Regions from separate parts of the Thomasclavelia ramosa DSM 1402 genome, predicted to be linked through region 1. Evidence: a T-box and tRNA genes for the amino acid it is inferred to sense, from the RefSeq annotation. Region 1 holds a T-box; the other regions hold tRNA genes.
What was found. The T-box of region 1 lies ahead of lysS (lysine--tRNA ligase). A T-box ahead of a tRNA ligase gene usually reads a tRNA of that ligase, here a tRNA-Lys.
Positions count from the first base shown of each region.

Region 2: it has a tRNA-Lys gene. The T-box ahead of lysS (lysine--tRNA ligase) is inferred to sense a tRNA for this amino acid. The anticodon was not compared.
Region 3: it has a tRNA-Lys gene. The T-box ahead of lysS (lysine--tRNA ligase) is inferred to sense a tRNA for this amino acid. The anticodon was not compared.

Region 1 is NZ_CP036346.1:3,115,470-3,121,983, forward strand. It holds gene EYR00_RS14875 (permease) at 1-540, opposite strand, end outside; gene EYR00_RS14880 (ArsR/SmtB family transcription factor) at 641-916, opposite strand; gene lysS (lysine--tRNA ligase) at 1,114-2,598, opposite strand; T-box leader at 2,634-2,869, opposite strand; gene EYR00_RS14890 (helix-hairpin-helix domain-containing protein) at 2,912-3,157, opposite strand; gene EYR00_RS14895 (O-acetylhomoserine aminocarboxypropyltransferase/cysteine synthase family protein) at 3,284-4,567, opposite strand; gene EYR00_RS14900 (alpha/beta hydrolase) at 5,027-5,854, opposite strand; gene EYR00_RS14905 (MurR/RpiR family transcriptional regulator) at 6,054-6,514, opposite strand, start outside.
Region 2 is NZ_CP036346.1:2,631,913-2,638,426, forward strand. It holds tRNA gene EYR00_RS12635 (tRNA-Leu) at 424-507, opposite strand; tRNA gene EYR00_RS12640 (tRNA-Thr) at 516-591, opposite strand; tRNA gene EYR00_RS12645 (tRNA-Val) at 604-679, opposite strand; tRNA gene EYR00_RS12650 (tRNA-Glu) at 684-759, opposite strand; tRNA gene EYR00_RS12655 (tRNA-Asn) at 761-836, opposite strand; gene EYR00_RS12660 (hypothetical protein) at 939-1,805, opposite strand; gene EYR00_RS12665 (SPL family radical SAM protein) at 1,937-2,797, shown strand; tRNA gene EYR00_RS12670 (tRNA-Lys) at 2,975-3,050, shown strand; gene EYR00_RS12675 (family 1 glycosylhydrolase) at 3,149-4,627, opposite strand; gene EYR00_RS12680 (PTS transporter subunit EIIC) at 4,631-6,022, opposite strand; gene EYR00_RS12685 (PRD domain-containing protein) at 6,104-6,514, opposite strand, start outside.
Region 3 is NZ_CP036346.1:1,417,957-1,424,470, forward strand. It holds gene EYR00_RS06720 (DUF975 family protein) at 1-475, shown strand, start outside; gene EYR00_RS06725 (CPBP family intramembrane glutamic endopeptidase) at 488-1,219, shown strand; gene tnpA (IS200/IS605 family transposase) at 1,375-1,866, shown strand; tRNA gene EYR00_RS06735 (tRNA-Lys) at 2,044-2,119, opposite strand; gene EYR00_RS06740 (HAD hydrolase-like protein) at 2,226-3,800, shown strand; gene EYR00_RS06745 (phosphatase PAP2 family protein) at 3,778-4,296, shown strand; tRNA gene EYR00_RS06750 (tRNA-Ser) at 4,477-4,567, shown strand; tRNA gene EYR00_RS06755 (tRNA-Asp) at 4,575-4,651, shown strand; gene EYR00_RS06760 (NUDIX hydrolase) at 4,704-5,237, opposite strand; gene EYR00_RS06765 (RluA family pseudouridine synthase) at 5,453-6,421, shown strand; gene EYR00_RS06770 (ROK family protein) at 6,484-6,514, shown strand, end outside.

The sequences.
Region 1 (6,514 bases):
TTTAATAAAATCAGCCACTTGGTCATCCATACCAAGTTTTTCTATCAACCTTCCCCCAACAACAGATATAATCAAACCAGCTATAACATATAACACCGCCACTTTCCATCCGAATATGCTCATTAATAATATCAGCGCTCCTAGATCAACCATAGGTGAAGAAATCAGAAACGAGAATGTTACGCCTAAGGGTAAGCCTGCACTTGTAAATCCCATGAAGATAGGAATCGATGAACAACTACAAAACGGTGTAACTGTTCCAAGTAAAGCTCCTAATATATTTGCCCAAATACCATAAAATCTTCCTAATATCTTTTTTGTTTTTTCTGGTGGAAAATAACTTTGAATATATGAAATAATATAAATCAATACCGATAATAATATAAATATCTTAATACTATCATAAATAAAAAAATGCAACATCCCACCTATTTTTTCATCTATATTTAATCCAATGCTAGTTAATATTGATCCAATCAATTCATTTAACCATCGCATCCCAAGAATCTGGTCTTGAAAAAACAGCAAAATTTGACTCATAGCACCCTCCTTATATCGATATATTTCGATGTATAAAACAAATAAATTTCCACCTATTTAGTGGTGGTAATTTATACAACAGTTAACTTATTTACATATTTCATACTTTGAGCTGTTGTAAATATTCTATTGCAAACTGTATACCATCTTTAGATAAAGAATAATGAGACCATTTCCCATCTTTTCTAACATTTACAATTTTAGCGTCAGTTAACAGTTTCATATGGTGCGATAACGTAGATTGGCTAACATCTAATATATCTAACAATTTACATGCGCAATGTTCACCGGATTTCAAAATATCTAATATTCTTAAACGATTAGGATCGCAGAATGCTTTAAAAACCTTAGCATCTTGATTAAACTGTTTTTCCATCAAACCACCTCATATCTATCTTCTTCGATGTGATATTAACATACATATCGATATTCGTCAATATATTTGTAAAATATATCGTAATTATAGTGCTTGAAAGAAATGATATTATTCTTAGATTCATGCATATAAAAAGCAGATATCATTTAAGAAATCTGCTTCATTCTCACGAAATTCTCACAAGAAAATACATGACTTTACTTATTCTTCATATGAGGGAATAAAATTACCTCACGGATTGATTCTTGTCCAGTTAATAACATAACAAGTCTATCAATTCCCATACCCATTCCACCTGTTGGTGGTAATCCATATTCCAATGCTTCTACATAATCTAAATCCATTTCATTAGCTTCATCATTACCTAATTCTTTTTCTTTTAACTGATTAGCAAATCTTTCATACTGATCAATTGGATCATTTAATTCAGTAAATGCATTAGCATATTCATTACCACAGATAAATAATTCAAAACGTTGTGTAAAACGTGGATCATCTAAATTCTTCTTTGCAAGTGGTGAAATCTCAATTGGATGACCATAGACAAATGTCGGTTCAATAATTGTTTCTTCAACATATTTTTCAAAGAATTCATTGATAATATGACCATAGCCAAAATGAGGTTCTACCTCAATATGATGCTCTTCTGCTAATTTCTTAGCATCATCAAAGCTTAATTGATCAGCAAAATCAATTCCTGTTTTTTCTTTAATTGCATCTGTCATTGAAATACGTTTAAATCCTGGTGCTAAAGAAATCTTATTTCCCTTATATTCTAACTCATATGTACCACAAACTTCATTAGCTGCATTTGAAATAATTCCTTCAGTTAAATCCATCATCCCTTCAAGGTCACTAAAGGCTTTATAAACTTCAATTGTTGTAAATTCAGGATTATGTGTTCTATCCATTCCTTCATTTCTGAATAAACGTCCAATTTCATAAACCGCATCCATACCACCAACAATTAATCTCTTTAATCCTAATTCAGTTGCAATACGTAAATAAAAATTCATATCCAAAGCATTATGATGAGTAACAAAAGGTCTCGCACTGGCACCACCTAAAATTGGATTTAATACAGGTGTTTCTACCTCAACATAGCCTTGATTATCTAGATAATGTTGAATAGAACGGATTATTTTTGGTCTTGCAAAAGCAATTTTACGAGCTTCTTCATTCATGATTAAATCAACATATCTTCTTCTATAACGTTCTTCAACATCACTTAATCCATGATATTTTTCTGGTAAAGGACGTAAAGCCTTAGTTAAATGAGTATACTCTTCAACCTTAATAGAACATTCCCCTGTATTTGTCATAAATACGGTTCCTTTTACACCAACGATATCTCCAATATCACCTTTTTTGATAATTTCATAAACATCTTCACCGACTGCATCCTTACGTACATATAACTGGATTTGACCATCTCGATCTTGAATATGCATGAAGCACACTTTCCCTTTGCGACGCTTTGTCATAATTCTTCCAGCGACTTTAACCTCAACAGCCATTTCTTCTAATTCTTCATGCGTCTTATCACCGTAAGTTTCCTTAATTTCTTTTGAATATGCAGTAACATCAAACCGTTGTCCAAAAGGATCAATTCCCTTATCTACTAGCTCTTGTAATTTTTCACGGCGAACTAACTCTTGTTCGCTAAACTTTCTTTCTTCCATTTTTTCCTCCTAAAATATAAAAAACTCTCATCCGCTAAAGGGACGAGAGTATCGTGGTACCACCCTAATTCGTTAATAAGTCACCTTATTAACCTCAACAACTATCAAATAATAGTTTTGCCTGTAACGTGGCTCACGTTATCTAATCAACCTTAATATCCTAGATACAGCTCCTAGTCTTTTTTCATTATATCCTGTGTTATCCCATTCCACCAGCCGAGACTCTCTTAAACACATAAAATACAATTACTCCTCTATTCATCGCCTTTATTCATCTTTGTAATCTTAACTTATCTTCCAATTATTGTCAATATCAATCTTTCCAAATCCACCATTTTAACTTTTTGGGATCTGGATTTTTACTACTTGCATAATATACTACCATACGGTACATATAAAGTTGGCAGCGATCTACCATTTGTCCTCTAACATCACATTCTTTTTGATACATTTCTTCTGGGTCAGCGCCTTTTAAAGAAGCTATCGTTTCATAACCAATTAAATTCAATGATGCAGCAGTTGCTTTACCAACATAAGGTATTTTAGTTAACTCACTCATAATGATCACCTCAATTACATTATAAGCCACTAATAACTTAAAAGCTATCCTCTGGGATAGCTTTTGGTCAATAGAAATTTTAAGCAACAACAATTTCTAGTTATATTATTGACGTATTTTTATTTTTTATACATGGTCAAATGCATTTTCGATATCTTCTAACAAATCATCTATATGCTCTAAACCAATTGACAATCTAATAGTGTTAGCTTTAATTCCAGATGCTGCTAATTCAGCTTCATTCATTTGTGAATGCGTTGTTGAAGCAGGATGAATTACTAATGATTTCGCATCAGCTACATTTGCTAATAAAGAAAAAATTTCTAAATTATCTATAAATTTCTTAGCATCATTTTCGTCACCAGCAATTTCAAAAGTAAAAATTGATCCAGCTCCATGTGAGAAATATCGTTGATATAATTCATGATAAGGACTATTATTTAGTGATGGATGATTAACTTTTGCAACTTTAGGATGTTTACTTAAATAATCAACCACTTTTAAAGCATTTTCTACATGACGCTCTACTCGTAGTGATAATGTCTCCAATCCTTGTAATAAAAGAAAAGCATTGAACGGAGAAATAGTCGCTCCCTTATCACGTAATACTACTGCTCTAATTCTAGTTACAAAGGCGGCAGCTCCAGCAGCTTCAGTAAAAATAACACCGTGATAACTTGGATCAGGTTTACTTAATTGTGGGAACTTCCCTGAAGCCTGCCAATCAAACTTTCCAGAATCGACAATTACACCACCTAAAGTAGTTCCATGCCCGCCAATAAACTTAGTTGCTGAATGCACAACAATATCTGCTCCATGTTCAATTGGCCTAAATAAATATGGTGTTCCAAATGTATTATCAATAATTAATGGAATACCATGCTCATGAGCAATTTTACTAACTGCCTCAACATCAACTAAACTTGAATTAGGATTTCCTAATGACTCTATAAAAATCGCTTTGGTATTTTCTTGTAACGCTAATTTAAAATTCTCGGGATCATCACTATCAACAAATGTTGTATTAACACCATAATTTGTCAATGTGTGAGCTAATAAATTATATGTCCCCCCATAAATTTGTTTAGCTGCCACAATATGATCACCACTTCGTGTAATACTTTCAATCGCATAAGTCACTGCAGCCGCTCCTGAAGCTACTGCTAATGCTGCTACCCCACCTTCTAAAGCTGCCATTCTTTGTTCAAAAACATCTTCAGTTGGATTAGTTAAGCGTCCATAAATATTACCAGCATCACTTAATCCAAAACGTGCTGCCGCATGATCACAATTATCAAATACATAAGCTGCTGTCTGGTAAATAGGCACTGCTCTTGCTCCGGTAGGATCAGTTATTTCTTGTCCTACATGTAACTGTTTAGTTTCAAATCTTAAATTATCTTTACTCATTTTATTTTCCTCTTTTCTTAATGTTTGTTATCTATGATTTATAAAAAACAATACATTCGTCCATTCCGAAAATTATTTCTGAGCTGTTGTAGTAGTTCAAAATTCATTTTTCTTCCCCTTATCCTACTGTTATAGTATGAATAGAGTATACTAAACTATTTCCTACCTGTCAATAGGGAAATAAAAAGTCATGTTATAAATTTATATGTATCTATTGTCAAATGGTCAAAAATAATTAACTTACTAGATATAAACTAGCATTTTATGGGGTAGCAATAGTCTTATATTATTAATGATTCCCTTTCTTTAATTTTTGTTCTTTCTAAAACTTAAAAAATATATTGCTATACCTTTCAATTTTTTCCATAATAAAAATCTCACTTCTATAGTCTTGGTAAGATTATATTATCACATCTATCTACTTTGGCGAGATTATATCTAATTATTTAAAAGTTTTTATTAATGTGTTTTACGATGTCTATAATAGTATTGTATTGAAATTCCTAATAATGATAAACCGCTTATGATCAACAATCCTGTCATATCGACACTATCGCCAGTTTTTACAGCAGCTGTTGAATTTGATTGGGGAGCAACATCGGCATCAGGATTAGATGGAGTTGAAACTACTGTTTCACGATCCCACAAATAATCTTTTACAAATTCACTGAACTGACTACGCCATACACCCCAGTCATGAGCTCCATTTTTCCATTCAAAAACTACATTAGCTCCGGCTTTTATCAATTCTTCATTAATTTGAACATTGACATTCCGCCTAACAAAAGTATCAAAAATTCCTACACTCACATAGTATTGTGATACTTTGAGAAACGCTGCAACCATTTCCAGTGTTAATGTTTCTTCAACAAAATCTAATGTACGACTCGGTGAAAATACACCATAATAGCCAAATGTTTCATTACTATAGAACATTGCTTGAACTGTAACTGTAGCTCCACTAGACAGACCAGCTAGTACTTTATCTTGGGAATTTGCTGAAACACTATAATTCTTTTCAATGTAAAGCATAATGCATTCTGTAAGATTTTTTAGGCTATCACCCTTTTCAAAGTTAAAATATGTATTATCCTTAGTAACCACAATTGCGTCAGCCACTTCACCATCAGCAATTAGATTATCCATAATATTATTTGCTGAAGCGATATTCATCCACTCAACATCATTTCCCCCACCACCATGTGCAAGATAAATTGTCTTATAAGTTTTATTTGTATCATAGTCATGCGGTAAATATATACCTAACGGCTGGCTACTGCCATCAATGTTGTTATATTAGCCTCTATAAATGATAAACATAATAAGCTGATTATTCCTAATTTTAATCTTCTCATAAATCTAGCCTCCTTTTCTCTTTTCTATTAATATTTTATCACAGCCTCATTTTGAAATTGCTTTTATTTGGCGTGGTTTCTATAATAAAGAAAATCATTGATAAATAATAAAAAGGGGCATATTTTGAACCTTACAAAGCATAAAAATTATAAATTTTCTCAAACAAACTACAAAGCTGATAAATTGCTTCACTAAAATTAATGTTATCATCAATTCTATAGCACTCATCAAGATTACGATTCCCCGTCGCAATCTTTCCTACATATAAATGATCAATCTTTTGTTCTTTAATAAAATGTTTCAATTCAAGATAGCCACTAAAAAATTCTGCCATTAAATCCAAATCACTTTTATATAGAGATACGACTATTATTAAGTCACTCCCAGTAAACTTTTTTTCAACTACCATCTGTCCATATGACTTTAATGATAATTGGATATCTAAATCTATCCCAATTTCATAAAACTTTTGTTTATATACAATTAGTGAGCTAACTGAGTAACTATCACCAATTACTATAAGTCTTTGTTTTTTTGCTAACTTATCTCTTAAATTTTTCTCAATAATTCTCTCTTTAAATATTTCTTGAT
Region 2 (6,514 bases), 480 kb from region 1:
TTCTTTAAAATATATCATCTATAATTATATTCAATTTACTTTCAATTCTATCAGCAGCTTTTTTAACAATTTGATTTTCATGGTATAGATAATTAATAACTAAATTCTGCATATAAAAGATAAAGATTATGATCAGAAAATGTACTGTTTTTTTTACAGTCTTTTGCGCTAATGTAAATTTATTTTATCTATGCTTTATAGTATATAAAATATCATATCGTAATTAATGATAATCGATTTATATTTTTTCTACATAGGGATTTACACATTTTTATACAAAATATTTGCAATGCCATCAACATTGATCCGATAGTTCTTATTTAGCAGTCTCTTAGGCACAATAACTATTCCACTCCGTCTTTTATTAGAAATACAAAAAAGCGATAAACAATTTACATGTTTATCGCTTCAACACATTCAATATGGTGCGGGTGACAGGAATCGAACCTGCACGCCGAAGGCGCTAGATCCTAAGTCTAGTGCGTCTGCCAGTTCCGCCACACCCGCATATTTAATGGTGCCGGCTAAAGGACTTGAACCCTCAACCTACTGATTACAAGTCAGTTGCTCTACCAATTGAGCTAAGCCGGCTTATAACAAAAATGGTGGAGGTTAACGGGCTCGAACCGCTGACCCTCTGCTTGTAAGGCAGATGCTCTCCCAACTGAGCTAAACCTCCATAATGGTGACCTGTACGGGATTCGAACCCGTGAATGCATGCGTGAAAGGCATGTGAGTTAACCGTTTCTCCAACAGGCCATGGCGCTTGAAGTAGGACTCGAACCTACGACCGATCGGTTAACAGCCGATTGCTCTACCAACTGAGCTATTCAAGCAACTTAGTGCCCTAATATAATATCATTATCCCTAGAATGATGCAACCCTTTTTATGAAAAAAATTTATTTTTTTATCAAAAAAGAAAAAAGTAGTAAAAATTCTACTTTTGACTAAGATATTTAGCATACATATTCTCTTCATTCATTTCATCAATCGAAATACCTTCCATCTTCATCTCTACCAGACTATCTTTTGTAGTCCTAGTATATTTAAGAACAATTCCAGTTTGTTTATCGACCAACATAGAAAAAGTGCTATCACTATTATAGAGACTATCATTTATTTTCCCCTCTACTCTATAAGTATCTCGATTAAGATATTTTTCTTCTCCCTTTATTTCATAATTATTATAAGCAGTACCTATTTGTCTGAGTGCAATATCTTCAGGTAATAAATATGGTGCTACATCGCCAAACAAATCATTAGCTACTCGACTAATATCCATATTTTCAACCCTTTCCTCAAGTGTCAAATCTTTATATTTAAATAAGCTATCATCTTTACTTACATCCTCAACTGTCATCATTTGCTTATTGATTAATTCATCTAAGTTATTATTTAAACTCACTAAATCTCCAACAAAAAAATACATTCTTTCACTATCTCTAAAAGTTACTTGGCTTTCTTCATTTTTTGAAGGAACTAAATAAATATATGACTGATATTCTGGAACATTAACTTGAAAAATATACTTGCTTTCACTTTTTTGTCCTTGATAGCTTAACGTTGAAAGCATTGTTCCACTAATTAAATTATAATGATCCACACTATTAGCCATCAACATTAATAAATCATGCTTACCCTGATCATTATTCGCAAATATTTTATCGTTTTTATCAATTTCTCTTTTGCCATTTAGTTCTGCAATATTAATCGTTGTATCTCCTACTTCCTTTGTTACCTCTTCCCTACAGCCACTAATAACAAACATCATTGCCATCAATACTAGCACATATTTAGTCTTCATCACCATTCATCCTTTTTATTTTTATTTAATCATAACAATTATTAGAATTATGTAGAATTAATATTCCCAACAACGATTCTTTACATACATATTTCAAGCAATATGTTATGATTAAATCAGAAGGTGATAAAATGAAATATCAACCATTAGAATCTAAAAGCGCCTTAAATAAAGTTAGTGGGCGATTTCCCTTTAAGTGGGATTTAAATATCTATCGCGGCTGTCAACATGGTTGTATTTATTGTTATGCCATTTACAGTCATAAATACCTTGACAACAATGATTATTTTGGCACGATCTATTATAAAGAGAATATTTTATCTTGTTTAGAAAAAGAATTATCATCACCTAAATGGAAACACGAATTAGTTAATATTGGGGGTGTTTGTGATAGTTATCAGCCTTTAGAAGAACAATTACAAATAATGCCAGAAATTTTAAAATTAATGATTAAGTATAAAACACCTATTATTATTTCTACCAAATCATCATTAATCCTTCGTGATATTGAACTAATCAATGAATTATCAAAAATAACCTATGTTAATATTGCTTGTACTATTATTACTGTTGATGATGACTTACGTAAAATCATCGAACCAGGAAGTTCACCCATTATTGAACGATTTAAAGTAATTGACCAAATCAAAAAGGAAACTAAAGCTCATGCTGGTATTCACATTATGCCAATTATCCCTTATCTCACTGATCAACCCGGAAACTTAAATGGATTATATAAAATGGCAAAAAAAGTAAACGCTGATTATGTGTTACCCGGTACTCTCTATTTACGAGGGCAAACTAAACCCTATTTCCTTAATTGTATAAAAAAATATAATTATGATTTATATCAAAAAATTGCTTCTCTATATTATCAAAAAAATGCTTTAAAAACTTATAAACCTAAAATCTATCAAACGATCTCAGAGCTACGAAAAATATATGACCTTCCCGCCCAAGCAAAAAGAAGTCCTAAAGATCAAAATCTTTAGGACTATTTATTATATCAGCTAGTTCTTTTACTAATTCATGTTCTCTTTATGCTGAATAATTATAACAATTTTCATCATTATAAGAAAAACATTGCTAAATTAATTTATTTTTTCCCAAAATAGCTTTACATTATTTCAAAACTATGTTATTTTTATATGGCACTGTTAAGTGTCTATGACCCGCTAGCTCAGCCGGTAGAGCATCTGACTTTTAATCAGAGGGTCAGGCGTTCGAATCGCCTGCGGGTCACCATTTGAAACACTAAGATGAACTTTTGTTCATCTTTTTTTATGGTTAATTCCAATTTAAAGAATCAATGAACTTTATAAATGAATAAACAGAATATTAACTTAATCTAATTTTCTTCCGTTTGAAGCAATTACTTTTTTATACCAGTAAAATGAATCTTTTTTATATCTATTATATGTTCCATTCCCCAAATTATCTACATCAACATAAACAAAACCATATCTTTTAATCATCTCGCCAGTAGATGCAGCCACTAAATCAATACATCCCCATGGTGTATAACCAACAAGTTCAACACCATCATCAACAGCTTCAGACATGGCCTGAATATGTTGTTTCATATATTCAATACGATAATCATCATGAACCGTTTTATCTATTTCTAATTTATCATCTTGTCCTAATCCATTTTCAACAACCATAATAGGAATATGATAACGGTCGTATATTTCATTTAAAAAATAACGTAACCCCAAAGGATCAATCTGCCAACCCCACTGACTCTTTTCTAGATATGGATTAGCAACTCCAAATATTAAATTACCATTTGTTTTTTCTAAATTTTTATCTGTTGTTACACAACCAGTTGAATAATATGAAAAGGTAAAGAAATCAACTGTTCCGCTTTTTAAAATATCTTCGTCATTCTCCCCAAAGTTGATATGAATATCGTTTTCCTTCAAATAACGATGTGCATAGCGAGGATATGCTCCATTTATTTGAATATCAGGACAATAATAGAAAATATTTCTACGTTCTTTCTGTACTAATAACATATCTTCAGGTCGACAAGAATATGGATATTGTGTAATTCCAGCAATCATGCATCCTATTTGGTATTCACCACTAATTTCATGAGCCATTCTGGTCGCCAATGCACTAGCAACAAGTTGATGATGTAATGCTTGATATTGTTTCACAATATCATTATGTTGTTCTACTGTTGATAACGTATCTAAATCTTCAATAACGCCAGCTCCCATGTCCTTTTTTGATGACGAAAGAATTCCACCAGAGAAATATCCATTACCTCCAAGAATCAAACTATTAATTTCATTAAACGTTAGCCAATATTTAACAAGTCCTTTGTATTCATTGAAAAGTGTTTGACAATATTTTAAATAAAAATCTATTGTTTCACGTGCATACCAGCCATCATATTTTTCTGCTAAATGATAAGGCATTTCATAATGTGAAATTGTCACAAGTGGTTCAATATTATACTTTTTCAATTCTAAAAATACATTCCTATAAAATTCAATTCCCTTTTGATTTGGTTCCTCATCATCACCATGCGGGAAAATACGGCTCCAATTAATTGACATTCTATAAACCTTAAATCCCATTTCACCCAGTAAAGCAATATCTTCTTGATAACGATGGTAGAAATCACTCGCCTTATGTGATGGATAAAAATATTTATCCTCATCTATTTTTTCAGTGAATAACCTTGGCTCTGTTCTTGAGCCTAATGTAAAGTGATCAGCAGTTGAATCTAATTTACCATCTTCATTCCAACCACCTTCAAATTGATTAGCAGCCGTTGCGCCACCCCATAAAAAATTCTTTGGAAAAGCCACTCCCTACACCTCTTTCTCATCTATTCCTAAAATATAAGTTAATATAAATGTAATAATCATTCCTACCAATGCAGCAATTAAAAAGAATATCAAATTATTTCCTGGACCCGCAAAAGTAACTACTGCAAACATACCTCCTGATCCTGGAAATGCATAACAGGCAACTTTTAATAGTCCAGCAATTAATCCTCCAGCTGCATTTCCAATCATCGCTGCATACAATGGTTTTTTATACTTAAAAGTAATCCCGAACATAGCCGGTTCTGTTACCCCACCAACAATTGCAGTAACCGCACACGACATGGCAGTAGATTTTACTTTTTTTGTCTTAGCTTTTAATGATACTGCTAAAGTCGCTGCAAATTGATTCATATTAGAAAGAATCATAGCTGGTAAAAAGAAAGGATCATATCCTAAAGAGGCGAAGGCCGAAGTCCAATATGGTGTCATCATTGTATGCATACCAGTCATAACCATTAAAGGTAACAATGCACACAAAATAGAAACCCCTAAGAAACCAATTGTTTCATAAATCCAAATAACCGCTTCTGCCACATAAGTTCCAATATAGTATCCCAACGGTGCCGTTACTACTAACATAATTGGTAACATGACTAATAAAGAACCTGTAGGGACAACAAATGATTTTAAAATATCTGGACAATATCGATTAATTAGTTTCTCAACTTTACTTAAAATATAAACAGTTAAAATAATTGGAATAACGGTAGTTGAATAATTTGCAACATAAACCGGTAATCCAAAAATTGACATAGCAGCTCCTTCAGTTGCCATTGCAATAAAACTTGGATAAATAAGCAATGCACCTAACAACATTCCTACACCTTGGTTTGCTCCAAATTTTTTAGCAGCTGTTGCGCCTAAAAAAACGGGAAAGAAATAGATAAAAGCATCCCCCAACCAATATAAAATTTGATATGTTGAGCTTGTTTCAGGCAAGATTCCTACCATATTCGCAAGCATATAGAATACTTTGATCATTCCTCCACCAATCATCATTGGAATAATCGGCGTGATACATCCTGATATCCCATCCATAATTCCCATAAGTACAGATTTTAAAGCGACTTTTTTCTTTTCTGCATTTCCATCAAGATCTTCATCAATTGCTTCTTCTCTTTGGAGATTGCCAAACTCACAAATTTCCGCATAAGCATCAGCAACTGCGGGTCCAATAATGATCTGCAATTCATCATTGGACCATTGACTTCCTAATACCTGATCTACATTTTCTATATCAGATATCTTCACAATACTCCTGTCCTTTAAATTAAAACGCAATCTGGTTGTACAATGTTGAAAATATGTAATATTTTCTTTTCCACCGATTGAATCTAAAATCGTTTTAGCAAGTTTTTCATATTTCTTTGCCATTTTTTCTCCTCCTTTTTATATACAAAACATTATCTTGCGCGCCAAATAATGTAATGAGTAAAATAAAACCCCATCAAAGTATTACTTTTCTGGGGTGATGCCCTTTCGGTGACAATCCTCTTTTATATACAATCTATTAACATGGACTAATAAATATAATAGTTCCTCGGTCGTACATTTTTCTTTATATTCCTGATAAAAATAGTTATCTATCTTACTGATACAATCATAGGTATCTGGATACTTTTCTATCATGCTCTCATATAATTCACGATTGTTATCTGTGAACATTTCTCTAGCTTCTTTTCTTTGAACAAAATATTTTAGATGATTTTTAAACCTAAAGTAATTAAAACTCTTCTTGTCTATATTAAAATTAAAATGTTTTTCTACTATGTTAGTAACATTAAAGATAACCTTTGATATCTTATTTTCAATATTACCTTCATGCATTTTCGTATTTGTACCTTCAAGTGCATTAATAAAATGCAT
Region 3 (6,514 bases), 1.6 Mb from region 1:
CAGTAATGTTTTTTCTCAATTAGGAGCAATTATTGAGCAAGCTGCTGTATACTCTACTAATGTAAGTGCATATTTAAATGATCCAACTGTAATTGAAGCATTAGGAACACTAGGAGTAATCTTTTTTATTGGTATCATCATTATTGCAATTGTAGCGTTTATTTATAGTTTGGTATTTGCTTTAACACCTTTTGTATTAGAAAAATATAATATACGCGGTGCCAAGGCAATGAGTGAATCAGCTCGTTTAATGAAAGGACATAAACGAACTTTATTTATGCTGTATTTGTCATATTTAGGATGGGCTATCTTAGTATTAGTACTTTCTGCTGTTGTTGAGATGATTTTACCGATTCCATTAATTTTGAATATTATCGTGGCGGCTTTGACTACTTATTTGTTTGGTGCTGAACTAAATACTAGTTTAGCAGTATTTTTTGAAGAAATTGATTTAGAAGATAAAAATAATATTTAACGAGGTGTTAATTTGAATTTGATAAAAAAAATTAAATTAAATAGTAGGCAAAAGGCGATAGGGGTCATATTGATTTTTCCCTGGTATCTTTATTTTGCACCAATTGTAATTAATTATTTTTTGAAGCTATATACAGTATATATAGCTAATGATTTTTCAACTAATAGTTTAAATGCATTTTTTAATTTATTCATCGGAATTGCAACTGCTATTCCTTTGATTATTGTGTTTAAGGGTTTTATTAAAGAAAACTGGCTTGTTTTTAAAAAAGACTTTTTGGAAAATATAATATGGGTGCTTACGATCGGGATTGGTTTAGCATATTTATTTTCAATTGCAGGGGAACTGATTGTCAATCTTGTAGCCCCTCAATCAGGCGAAGCAGCTAACCAGACATTAGTGGAAACTCTTGTGCAATCTAATTTTCTATTAATGTTTTTTCAATCAGTAATTATTGCACCATTTATTGAAGAGTTGTTATTTAGAGGTCTGATTTTCAACAGTTTACGGCAAAAAAATATGGTTTGGGCTCATTTGATTTCAGCATTCCTATTTGGCTTGTTACATGTTTACAGCTATATTTTAGCTGGTGATATGAGTGAATGGATTAAATTGATTCCATATATGATGGCAGGTTTATCTTTTTCAATCGTATATGAAAAACGTCAAACAATTATAGCTCCGATCATTTTACATGCTGCAAAAAATCTAATCGCAGTATTGTTAATGGCGACGATGTTTTAAACACTATGCATGACATAGTGTTTTTTATTGTGAAACAAAAACCACGTGCTATGCGCGTGGTAACAATAAAGCTTTAGCGTCTGGGTAAAAAACCTCCTCGTGATATAATAATTGTAGCCTGGCAGCTGCAAATAAAATAACGAGGAGGTTAGTCTATGAAAGACACAAAAAGTTTATCACATACATCATATAGATGTAAATCTCATATTGTAATAGTACCAAAATTTAGAAGGATGGTAATATACAATAAATTAAGACATGATATAAGATTAATTATAAAGACCTTAATTGAAAGAAAACCGGGAATAGAGCTGATAGAAGGAGAGTTATGTCCTGATCATATTCACCTTCTATTAGAAATACCACCAAAGTATTCTGTGGCGGAGTTCATGGGATACCTGAAAAGCAAGTCAACGCTTATGATATTTGATCGTCATGCAAGTATGGAATATAAATATGGAAATCGAAAATTTTGGGCAAGAGGCTATTTTGTAGATACAGTAGGAAAGAACGAGAAGACAGTGAGAGAATATATTCAAAATCAGTTGGCGGAAGATAAGTTGAGTAATCAAATGAGTATGGAAGAATTTATTGACCCGTTCACAGGAGAACCAGTGGAAGGGTACAAGAAAAAGAAAAAAAAGTAAAAGACCCTTTGAGGGTCAGTGAGCAAATGACGTTGCGGTTGTCAAGGCGTTCAGTGGTCGAATGACTAGCGCAACAGCATGCCCTTACAGGGCGAGTACGTCTTTTAGGCGTGGTTATGATTTTATAATAAAAAAACCGTAAAACTTATATAAATAAGAATTACGGAAATTTATTAATGGTCTCCCCTCACGGTCTCGAACCGTGGACCCACAGATTAAGAGTCTGTTGCTCTACCAACTGAGCTAAGGAGAGAGGACAGATATTATAATACACCTATTTAAACATAAAAGCAAGTTAAATTTAATGAAAAATGACATTAGCTATGCTATAATTACTAGGTGAATGGAGTGATCTGGCAATGTTCTACAAACAAACTATTAACAATATAAAAGTAGTTATTTTATCATTGGATGGAGGATTATTAGATCTAAATCGGCTTAGATTTAATTATTTTAAAAGGATTTGTAAAACTCACAATTTTGAATTAACTAAAGATATTTTCGAGGAAGCCCTTGGAAATATGAAAACAATGTATAATGATTTTCCAATTTCTAAAGATATTAATCCCGATGATATTAATAAGTTGATTGAACGTGATTTATACGAGTATGCAAAGTTAAAGCCTGAGACAATAAAAAAAGAGGGAACGGATGAACTGTTACAATTTTTTAAACAAAAAGAGATTAAAATTGCTGTGGTTTCAACTCATAAAACAAAACGTGCAATTCAATATTTACAATTAACAAGATTGTATGACAAAGTTGATTTTGTTATTGGCGGCGATAGCGATAATCTACCATTACCAGATACTGCTGTTTTAAAAACAACTCTTGAACAAATGAACTGCAAACCAAGTGAGGCAATTGTAATTGCAAACTATCCAAATCTTCTTTATGCAGCTAATCAATGTTTAATCAATGTAATTTATCTAAGTGATTTATGCTTGGTACAAGAATCGATTGGTCCAAGGGTATTTAAAATTGCAAGAAATAATTTAGAAATTATTAATATTTTTCTTTTTGCACGTTACGATACAATGGAAATATTTTCGCCGTTATTAGGGATGTCTAGTGATATGGATATTGAAACACTAGATAAAACATACGCTAAGCTGCTTGAAGAGTATCAAAATGATCAGCAGTTGATTGAACTAGTTCGCAATACATATCATTATTTTTTGGGAGAAATTGCAAATCGTGAAGCTGATACCGTCAATACATCGTTATTTGAAGATGAAGATGTTATTGTAGCGCCAGTGGATGATGAACATTTTTCTAATCCCCAAAGTATTGCAACTTTGGAAAAGTCAATTGAAGAGGTTTTAGAGTCAGAAGAAGTTTCAGAAACTGACAACGAAATTGCCGATACTGTTTTTAAAAGAGAGAATTTATATCAGGATGATGAATTTTCAAAAACAAGAACAGCGATAGGATGTGATCCTGAACGCGTTAATGAATTGATGGATATTATTAATGGTAATTCTGGAACTAAGTTGGAAGAGGGAGAATTATTTGAAAAGTCAAATGATGAAATATTATTAGAAAAACGGGGACTATTGTCTTATTTTATTAATTTTGTCTATACTGTTATCGTGGTGGGACTGATATCATTTTTAGGATTAATAATTTTTATCGGTTTTGAAGATTTTATTCAGAGACCAGGTATTGTTGCTGGAATAATTAAAAGCATTATTGATTTTTATGTTAATCTAGTTTTATCCATATATGCGGTTATTTTTAACAGCTTAAATGCTCTACTAAGTTTTATTCCTGATTATTCTAGTTTAATTGCGGGTAATGGTTTATTATCGACAATGGCAGTAAAATTAGTATTGTTCATTATTTTTAATGTAATAATAGTCTATATAGTTAAAATGATTTATTTATTAATTACAGAAGCGGAGGAAGATGATGCGAATTTTGCAGAAGATTAAAGAAATAGATGTTAAAACATCGCACTTTTTTCCGCAGTTTTATCATCATCGTTTTTTTAGTGGTGCGATGAAGTTTATTGCTGGAATTGGTGATTTTGGAATGATTTGGCTTGTTTTAATTTTACTTTTAAGTCTTAATGATAAAACACAGCTGCTTTCTCAAAAAATGCTGGCAGCGCTAATATTAGCAACAGTCATCGGTCAAGTGACAATTAAGTCGATTGTAAGGCGTAAGCGACCATGTCATACATATCATGATGTTGAAATGTTGATTCCAGTTCCGAGTGATTATTCATTTCCTTCAGGACATACTACTTCAAGCTTTGCATGCGCAACGACTGTATGTTTCTTTTTTCCTAGAGTCGGCTTTATTTGCATGATTTTTGCTGCATTAATGGCTTTTTCAAGATTGTATTTGTTTGTCCATTATTTGAGCGATGTTACTTTTGCAATTGTTTTGGGAATTAGTGTTGGAATAATTGTTATGTTATTTTAGTGTGATAAAAGGAGCAAGGGTCTGCTCCTTTAAAAAAATAAAAAAATTATTTTTTAAATAAGACTGATTTAAACGAAATAATTTGCTTTTTTATCAGGTAGAGTAAGTTTTTATAGAAAAAAGTTGGCTAAAATTATTGCAAAAACTTTTTACATATGATATTATGTTTAAGCAACAGACGGAGACATACTCAAGAGGCTGAAGAGGCGCCCCTGCTAAGGGTGTAGGTCGGGAAACTGGCGCGAGGGTTCAAATCCCTCTGTCTCCGCCATTATATTGGTCTGGTAGTTCAGTTGGTTAGAATGCCGCCCTGTCACGGCGGAGGTCGCGGGTTCGAGTCCCGTCCAGACCGCCAATTAGATTGTTTAGTTTCACTTTGGTGAAACTTTTTTTATAAAAACAAATCATTATGATTTGTTTTTATTAATATAAGCATGCAAAATTGCAATCATTGTTTTAGAATCAAAGATTTCGCCATTAACTACTTTGTGATAAGCGGTATCAATATCCATTTTAATTAATTCAATTACTTCATCTTCATCACACTCTAAAGGATTTTCGACTTTGTAAACATCATGAGCTTCGTATACATAAAGCCATTCATCACTATAACCAGGAGTTGGTAAAAACTTAGAAATTAAACTTATCTTTTTAGCACTATAGCCAGTTTCTTCTTCTAATTCTCGTAAAGCGCATATAGCAGTATCTTCATTTAATTCTAATTTACCCGCAGGAATTTCTAAAGTATCTACAGCATTAGGATACCGATATTGCTTTACTAATAAAATTTTGTCATCAACAATAGCAAGAACGCCAACTCCGCCGTGGTGTCGAACTACTTCTCGAGTTGCGAGATTCCCATTTTCACATTCTACTTTGTCTTTATAAACAGTGATAATTTTTCCATCATAGATTATTTCTGATGATATTTTCTTTTCCATTAGTTTCACCTCATTAAAAGTATAACAAAAAAAGTATGCGGGGGTGCATACTTTTTTCTATTATTTCACGTAAGGGTGATAATAGGGGGTATGTAAAGCGAAATACTTCACTTAACAAAGTCAATTATAGCATCAGTTTCATAAAATGTAAAGGGTTACAATAAAAGTATTAGGCGTTTTTAGCAAATTTTGTTATAATGTTTCAAGGTGATATAATGAAAAAATTAAAAATAACAGAAAATGATGCTAATCAAAGAATTGATAAATATTTAAAAAAGTTACTAGTTAATGCTCCAAATAATTTTATATATAAAATGTTTCGAAAAAAAGATATCAAAGTAAATGGGAAAAAAGTGGATGAAAAATATATTTTATCATTAGATGATGAGGTCGAAATGTTTTTATATGATGATAAATTCAAAGAATTTACAGAAACCAAAAGTATCTATGAGGTTAATAAAACGTTTAGTGTTCTTTATGAAGATAAACATGTATTGATTGTTTTTAAACCAGCAGGGCTTTTAGTTCATGAGGATGCAAATGAAAGCATTAATACTTTAACAAATCAGGTTTTAAGTTATCTTGCTTCAAAAAATGAACTAGATCTAAGTCGAGAAAATACTTTTATGCCAGGACCAGTTCATCGTTTAGACAGGAATACTAGTGGAATTGTAATTTTTGGTAAAACTTTGGCAGCTTTGCAAAATCTCAATGAAATGATAAAGCAACGTCATTGCATTGAAAAAAAATATTTAACGATCTGTCGCGGACAATTGAATCATCAGCGAAATTTACACGGATATATGATCAAGTTAGAGAATCAGGCTCAAGTTAAATTAGTAAAGAAAGACTATCCTGGGGCTTTAACGATGGAAACGATTGTTAGGCCGTTAAAATATAATTGTGATTATAGTCTTGTTGAGGTTACATTAATAACTGGACGGATGCACCAGATCAGAGTACATTTATCAAGTATTGAACACCCAATTATTGGTGATCGTAAATATGGAGATTTTGAACTGAATAAATATATTAAGAAGACTTTTGGTTTAAATAATCAATTGCTGCATGCTTATAAAATAAAATTTGTAAAAACCTTTGGTGTACTAAATTATCTTCAAGATAAAGAGATAATTTGCCCTGTGCCGGCTTTGTTTGAAAAAATAGAGAAAAGTTTGTTATAGACACCTTTAAATAAAGAGTTGTTTATTGTATAATTATTTACATAGATTATAGGAGGAAAGATATGAAATACTATATTGGAATTGATTTAGGTG